Regions from separate parts of the Micromonospora sp. NPDC049175 genome, predicted to be linked through region 2. Evidence: riboswitches for the same ligand, from Rfam matches in the RefSeq annotation. Region 2 holds a riboswitch; the other holds the start of a gene.
What was found. A riboswitch is a leader RNA that binds a small molecule or an ion and turns the genes downstream of it on or off. The one in region 2 is predicted to bind cobalamin.
Positions count from the first base shown of each region.

Region 1 (3,825 bases), on a different contig from region 2:
GAGACCAACTATTGGCCCTGGGTGATCGCCGGCGCCATCATCTTGATGCTGGTTTCGGGGGGAGCTAAGAGCGCCGCAGGCAAGAATGACGACGAGGAGGTCGCCGGGAGCGGGAGAGCCTGAGGCCCCAACTGCGGGATGCTGCGAATGATCCGCATCCAGGCACCTCTTCTGAAGTGAAGGGCTGACCCGATGGGATTCATGCTGTCGCGCACCACGATGCGTATTCAAGAACTTCGGGGATGACCTCTGGCTGGTGGCATAGACCTCTCACGCGTCACGTCACCTCCGAGGTCCAGGTGCTGACGGACCCAGTCCGGCAGGGCGTGCGGTAAGCGCATCCGTGTCAGCGGTCTTCGTCGCCCTCGGTTGGGCGTGGTGGGCGGTTGTGCTTGGCCCAGTCGTCTACCTCGTCCGCATCCCAGATGGTCGTCCCGATCAGGCGGGCCATCGGCTCAGGGAAGCCGGGTCGGCGGGTGATCTGCAGGACCCGCTGCCGCGACACGTTGAACAGGGCGGCCAACTCGCCAGGCCCGTACAAGCGCGGTCGCTTCACGGCCTGAAACTAAGCGCAACTTACACTTGACTATCGTCACTTGCAGATTGACAAGACATCATCGAGTGGTGTGTGGTGGAGTGGTCACGCCAGGCAACGGCGGGACAACTCGCCGGGAGGTCGGGTGCCGAAGCATGTGCCGTACGACGACTACCTGCTGGCGGTGGCGCTGACCTTCGCTCGGCGACATCGGCCGGTCTGGTCATGGCGGCGGTGGCGGCGGATCTGCCGATGCGGGGCGGACCTGCCGTGCCGAGCTAGACACCGCATCCCGATCCGGCGCGGCCACTGGCCAGGGGAGGAGCAGGAATGATCGAGGATCACCTCGGGCCGATCCTGTCCGTGGACTCGCCCGGCGTTGACGGCCTCTGTGCGGGCTGTCGCTGGTGGCGGGCGCGGCTGTCTCCGTACCCCTGTTGCCAGGCGGAATGGGTCGCCCGCTGGCACGCCCGGTCCGCCGCCGACCTCTCCCCGAACAGGGTGCAGTGACCACCCATGGCCCGGTCCTTCCGTTGTGGACCTGCGGCGGCTGTGACGCCCCTTGGCCCTGTCGGACCCGGCGTACCGAGCTGCGTGCCGAGTTCGATGGCGCGGCGGTGTCGTTGGGTCTCTACATGGCGTCCTACCTGGTCTGGGCTGCGGAGGACCTGACCTGGGTGTCCGCCGGGGTGCTGCACCGGCGCTTTCTGGGCTGGGTCCGGTGAGCCTCATCCGATGCGGCGAGGAGCGCAGGTAGCCGCCTCGATCACTTAATGCTGAGTAGTTGTGGGCGACCCGTTCTGACTACTCAGCATTAAGTGATCTTGGCGGTAACGGCGGAACCGGGCTACTGGCTCGCGCGCTCGGCTGCGCGCCCAGGGCTGCAGTCACCCGGACCAACGATCGTGGTGGATCACCGACGACAGCGGGCGACGTTGACGCCAGCCGTGCCGCTCCAGGTCCGGCGTCTGCTCCAGATGGGTGACCGGGCCGAGGCAGAGCCACGCCACCGGGCGGACGGTGGCCGGGATGCCGAGCAGCTCGCGCAGGAACGGCTCCCGGTAGAACGAGACCCAGCCGACCCCGAGCTGCTCGGCGGTTGCGGCCAGCCACAGGTTCTGGATCGCCAGACAGACCGAGTAGAGGCCGGCGTCGGCGATCGCGTGACGACCGAGCACGGCCGGCCCACCCCGCTCCGGGTCGTACGTGACCACGACCGACAACGTCGACTCCCGTACACCATCGATCTTGATCCGGGCGAAGCGTTCCGCCGCCGGGCCGTCGAGAGTGGCCGCGAAGGTGTTCCGCTCCCGCTCCACGTGTCGGTGGAACTCCTGCCGCAGCTCGGGATCGCGGACCAGGATGAAGTCCCAGGGTTGGGAGAGACCGACGCTCGGCGCGGCGTGCGCCGCCGTGAGGATCCGATCCAGCGTCTCGGAGGGGATCGGCGCCCCGGTGAACTGGGCACGTACGTCGCGGCGGCGGTGGATGGTCTCGTAGAGTCCGGTGTTCACGGCAGGCTCCCGCTGCGCTCGCGCCCCTGACGGGGCCCATGACGCGAGGCCGGTCTTCGGACTCCCGGATCTGCGCTGGCCACCCGCCTTCCCAGCCCCTCAGGGCCAGTGGCTGCGTCTGGTACGCGTGGGTGGCAGCTCCCCGGTCACCGCGGCGGGCCCGTGCCGGACTCACACCGGCTTCCCGATTCTCCCCACTCGCGCGGGGGCACCTCGCAACGTTTGTGCCACCGGCAGCATAGCTACCGACTCGCGCGCTCGGCGGCGCGCACGGCGTTGCGGAAGAGCATCGCGACAGTGGTCGGACCGACCCCGCCGACCCGGGGCGTGATGGCGCCGGCGACCTCGGCGCACGCTTCGTCCACGTCCGGCAGGAGGCGTCGCCCGTCGTAGCGGACGCCGGCGCCGATGACGACGGCGCCCGGCTTGACGTGCTCGGGTCGCACGATCCCGGGTACGCCGGCGGCGGCGACGAGGATGTCGGCGCGGCGGGTGTAGCGGGCCCAGTCGGGCACGCCCGTGTGTACGACGGTGACGGCGGCGTTGGCGGTGGGGCGCTTCTGGGCGAGCAGCATCGCCAGGGGCCGGCCGAGGGTGGCGCCCCGGCCGAGGATGACGACCTCGCGACCGGCGACGGGGATCTCGTGGTACGCCAGGAGGGCTTCGATGCCGGCGGGGGTGCACGGCAGCGGGCCGGGCAGGCCGACGGCGAGGCGTCCCATGTTCAGCGGGTGCATGCCGTCGACGTCCTTGTCCGGGTCGATTGTCTGTAGCGCCGCGTCGTAGTCCAGATGGCCCGGAACGGGGTACTGCACGAGCAGTCCGTGCACGGCCGGGTCGGTGTTGAAGCGGGCGATGGCCTGGTGCAGCTCGGCCTGGGTGGCGGTGGCGGGCAGGTGCACGTGCGGGGAGTCGAACCCGAGTTCGGCCGCCTGACGCTGCTTGATGGAGATGTAGCCGGCGCTGGCGTCGTCGTCGCCGACGAGAATCGTGGCCAGGCTCGGTGTGATCCCGCGGCGGCGCAGGCCTGTGGCAGCGGCGGCGGTCTCGGCCAGGACGGCTTCGGCGACGGGAGCACCCGGCAGGAGCCGGGCCGTGCCCGCCGGGGTGTGGTGCTCTGCGGATCCACGTGTCGTGGTCATGATGTTCCTCCACGCAGGCGCCCAGGCGGTCGACGCCCGCGAGAGGCTCCCCGATGGTTCGACCATCCCCGTGCCGCCAGTCGCCGGTGCCCTCGATGATGCCGCATCACCAGGGCAGCTGCCCAACCGGACCGGCAGCGCCGCCGCAGGGCGGGCGGGTACGCGGTGCCGCAGGGCGGGCGGGTACGCGGTGCCGCGTCGGCGGCGCGAGGGGCCGATCGGTCGGCCGGAGCGTTCGGTAACACAAGCGGCCCGTCTTACGAAGTAGAGGTGTGAAGGCTACGAGAGAGGACAGCCTGTGAATGAGCCCGGCGAAGCGGGGGGTGACATCTCCGGCATCGGGGCCGATCCGGTGGCCTTCGAGGTCTTCTACCGGCGGCACCTGGAGGCGGTGGGCCGGTTCGTGGCGCGGCGGGTCGACGACCCGCACCTCGCCGCCGACCTGACCGCCGACGTGTTCCTCGCGGTGATCGAGTCGGCGGGCGGCTACCGGCCGGACCGGGGTAGCCAGGTCGGCTGGCTCTACGGGGTGGCCCGCAACGTCATCGGCGACGAGCGACGTCGGGCGGCCCAACGGCTGCGGGTGACCGGCCGACTGGCCGGACGACGGGACCTGGGCCCCGATGACATCGCC
Region 1 covers NZ_JBICSY010000013.1:15,259-19,083, forward strand. The annotation lists gene ACGFH8_RS32585 (hypothetical protein) at 1-123, shown strand, start outside; gene ACGFH8_RS32590 (DNA-binding protein) at 347-556, opposite strand; gene ACGFH8_RS32595 (hypothetical protein) at 1,042-1,260, shown strand; gene bluB (5,6-dimethylbenzimidazole synthase) at 1,423-2,049, opposite strand; cobalamin riboswitch at 2,079-2,280, opposite strand; gene ACGFH8_RS32605 (bifunctional 5,10-methylenetetrahydrofolate dehydrogenase/5,10-methenyltetrahydrofolate cyclohydrolase) at 2,292-3,191, opposite strand; gene ACGFH8_RS32610 (RNA polymerase sigma factor) at 3,490-3,825, shown strand, end outside.
Region 1: linked by a shared signal. The riboswitch ahead of bluB (5,6-dimethylbenzimidazole synthase) and the one ahead of ACGFH8_RS00715 (acyl-CoA thioesterase) in region 2 are both predicted to bind cobalamin.

Region 2 (3,825 bases):
CCGCCCAGCCGGCCAGGGCCACCGTTCCGCGGCCGCTCTCCTCGGTGGACCCGGTCGACGGAGCTGCCGCAGCCGGCGGGCTCGACGGATCGTCCGCGGTGGTCGGCACCGCCGAGGCCTGCCCGCTGTTGTGCTGCTCGGCGGCGGCCACCAGGGCCGGGTCCGGCTGGGTCGACGGCGGGCTCCATCCCTTCGGCGCCGCCGTCACCCGCCCGTCGTAGCGGAAGGTCAGGGTGCCCCGCACGGTGTCGCCGTCCGAGGCGACCGACAGATAGCTCACCGAGTACTGGCCCTTGGCGGGCAGGTGGGCGACGCTCACCACCGCGGGGAACCCCGTCGTGTACTCCCGCGGCTCGAACTGCCCGTTGACCAGGAAGTACTCCCGTACCGGCTTCTCCAGCGGTTTGGGTTCCCCCTGCGACCAGCCGTTGTCGACCCGGGTGCCACCCGGGGCGGTGACCGTGAAGAACGCGTTGGCGGCGGCCTTCTCGGTGAAGGAGAGCCGCACCTCCGTGAACGGCTCGCGCACGGTGGTCCCGCTCGCCGGCGTGGACGCGGCGAGGGTCCCGTGCGCCGCGGCGGGTTGGGCGGACGCGAGGAGGGCGACCGCCGAGGCGAGGAGGAACGCGAGGAGGCCCGAGACCACCCGGCCGCAAGTCTGGGGGAGACGACGCATCTGGATATCCTCACCCTCGCGAGACTTTTTTCAAGAGGTGGCGATCTTCTTCCTCGAACGACAAAAGTTGACGACGAGCACGCGGGCCGCTGCGGCACGATGCCCCCGGTGGACAGATTCCCTGGCCAGCTATGCTGCCGACGGCGCTGGTTCGCCCCGTCCTGACCGGCTGGGCGTCGTAAGAGGGAACCCGGTGGAAATCCGGGGCTGCCCCGCAGCGGTGAGTGGGAACGACAGCCGTCATCAGCACTGGGCCAGCGGCCTGGGAAGCGACGGCCAGTAGGGGACCGGCACGACCGGTCAGGCCCGCGAGTCCGAAGACCTGCCGGCGCCGCGTACACAACCGTGTGCGCTGCCGTCGGCCTCGCGGGTGGGCTGAGCCGGTGACGGGCCGTGCGTGTGGCGCACGGCCAGGTCCTCGTCAGCGTGTGTCCGCGACCGGCGGCGTGGTTTCCCGAGGGACGGACTACCGCTGTGCACGACACCACCACGATCGCCGGCCGAGCGCCGTCGGCGTCGCACCTGACCCTGTCGCAGATCATGGACCAGCACCACACGAACCTGATGGGTACGGTGCACGGCGGCCGGATCCTCAACCTCATCGACTCCGTCGCCGGTGTGGTCGCCGCCCGGCACTCCGACGGGCCGGCGGTGACCGCCGCCATCGACGAGACCGCGTTCCTGCGCGCGGTACGGGTCGGCGACGTCGTGCACGTCGACGCCCGGATCACCTGGGCCGGCCGCAGTTCGATGGAGGTGGCCGTCAAGGTGACCGCCGACCGATGGGACCGGGCGGTGCCACCCACCGACGTGGCCACCGCCCACCTGGTCATGGTCGCCATCGACGACGACGGCCAGCCCCGTACGGTGCCGCCGCTGCTGCCCGAGACCGACGGGGACCGGCGACGGTACCGGGAGGCGGAGATCCGCCGCGAGCACCGGCTGGCGCTGCGACGCGCGCTGCTCGACGGCGCCGACGACGGCTGACCCGCGTTCGGCCCCCCGTCGCGGTGCTGGCCGGTCCGAGGAACCCGCCCCGCCGTCGATCTGGTCGGATAGCGTCCACGTGAAGACTCGGTCACGGAGAGTGTGGATGGTTATGCGCGCTGCGGTGCTGCGGGAGTTCGACGTTCCGCTCCTGGTCGAGGAGATCGACAGACCCATCCCCGAGCGCGGGCAGGTGCTGGTGCGGATCGTCGCCAGCGGGGTCAACCCGCTCGACACGAAGATCCAGGCGGGAAAGGCCGCGCACGCGCGCGTCCAGCCTCCGGCGGTGCTCGGCCTGGACCTCGCCGGCGTCGTCGCGGCGGCCGGTGCCGACGTGACCGACTTCGCGCCGGGGGACGAGGTGTACGGGCTGTGCGGGGGAGTGGGCGACCTCCAGGGGTCGCTTGCCGAATACGCCGCCGTGGACGCGCGGCTCCTGGCCCGCAAGCCGAAAACCCTCTCGATGCGGGAGGCCGCCGCGTTGCCCCTGGCGGCGATCACCTCCTGGGAGGGGCTTGTCGACCGGGCCGGAGTCCGTGCCGGGCAGAAGGTGCTTGTGCACGGCGGCGCCGGCGGTGTCGGATACGTGAGCGTCCAACTCGCCCAGGCTCGCGGCGCGGAGGCGTACGCCACGGGTGGGCCGGCGAGCATTAGTCTGATCGAGAGCCTGGGCGCGGTGGCGATCGACTACACCTCGACAAGCGTCGAGGAGTACGTGCAGAGATACACCGACGGGGCGGGGTTCGACATCATCGCCGACAACGTGGGCGGCTCGACCCTCGACGTGTCCTTCGCGGCGGTGCGCACCTATCACGGACACGTGGTCAGCGCGCTGGGCTGGGGGACCCACTCGCTCGCCCCGCTGTCGTTCCGGGGAGCCACCTACTCCGGCGTGTTCACCCTGCTGCCGATGCTGACCGGGCGCGGGCGCGAACACCAGGGCGACATTCTGCGCGAGATCGCGACGCTTGCCGACGCCGGCGCCCTGCGCCCGCGACTGGATCCGCGCACGTTCACGCTCGACACGGTCCTGGACGCCCACCGACTGGTCGCCAGCGGCACCGCCAACGGCAAGGTGGTCGTGGACATCGCCGGTTGAGCGGAGCCGTTCGTGACGGGCGACGTGGTCAGGTGGCGCGCGGTCCGTCCGGGCGAAGCCCGATCACGAGTGGACCGCGACGTCCCAACGCCCAGACGGTGAGCGCGAAACAGCACAGTGCCGCTCCCGTGATCGTTACCGCTGCCCAGCCGCCGGCGGACCAGAGCATGGTCCCGGCGGCGGAGCCGATCGCGCCGCCGATGAAGTTGCCGGTGGCCAACGCCGTGTTGAGCCGGCTGCGGGCTTCGGGGGAGAGGGCGAACAGCCGCGCCCGGTTGAGGAGGGCCTGCGTCTGGAGGGCGACATCGATCACGATGATCACGATGATGATCAGTGTGACCGACCGGCCGGCGAATGTCGCGACGACGAAGGCGCCGAGGGCAAGGACCCAGGCCGCGCCGGTGGCCGGAAGCGACAAGCCCCGGTCGTGCAGACGACCACCGTGCAGGCCGGAAAGGACACCAGCGAGGCCGGCCAACCCGAACAACCCGACCACCGCTACCGGGTAGCGGAACGGCGGGCCGCTGAGGAGGAACGTCAGCGCCGTCCAGAACAGCGAGAACGCGGCGAACCCGGTGGCGGCGAGAACCAGCGTCCATCGGGCTGCCCGCTCGCGTCTGACCACCGTGCCGACCGAGGCGATGAGCTGCGGGTACGACAGGCGCGTGCGCGGCGGCAGCGGCGGAATCGCGCGGTGGAGCAGGGCCGCGAGCAGGACGGCGACGACCGAGGCGAGGACGAAGACCGTCCGCCAACCGGCGGCGCTGGCGACGAACCCGCTGATCGTGCGGGACGCCAGGATGCCGGTGAGAGTCCCGGACCCGACAACGCCGACGACCCGACCGCGGTGGGTGTCGCCGGCCAGGTCCCCGGCGAGCGGCGTGAGGACCTGCCCGGAAATCGTCGTCACGCCGAGCACGCCGAGTGCGAGCAGGAGTACGCCGATCGTCGGCGCCAGCGCGCACAACAGCAGCGCGGCGGCCGAGGCCAGCAGCATCACCGGCACGAAACGGCTGCGGTCGAGGACATCGCCGAGCGGCACGAGCAGCAGCACGCCGACGGC
Region 2 covers NZ_JBICSY010000001.1:168,674-172,498, reverse strand. The annotation lists gene ACGFH8_RS00720 (copper resistance protein CopC) at 1-676, opposite strand, end outside; cobalamin riboswitch at 807-1,021, shown strand; gene ACGFH8_RS00715 (acyl-CoA thioesterase) at 1,217-1,663, shown strand; gene ACGFH8_RS00710 (zinc-dependent alcohol dehydrogenase family protein) at 1,770-2,762, shown strand; gene ACGFH8_RS00705 (MFS transporter) at 2,791-3,825, opposite strand, start outside.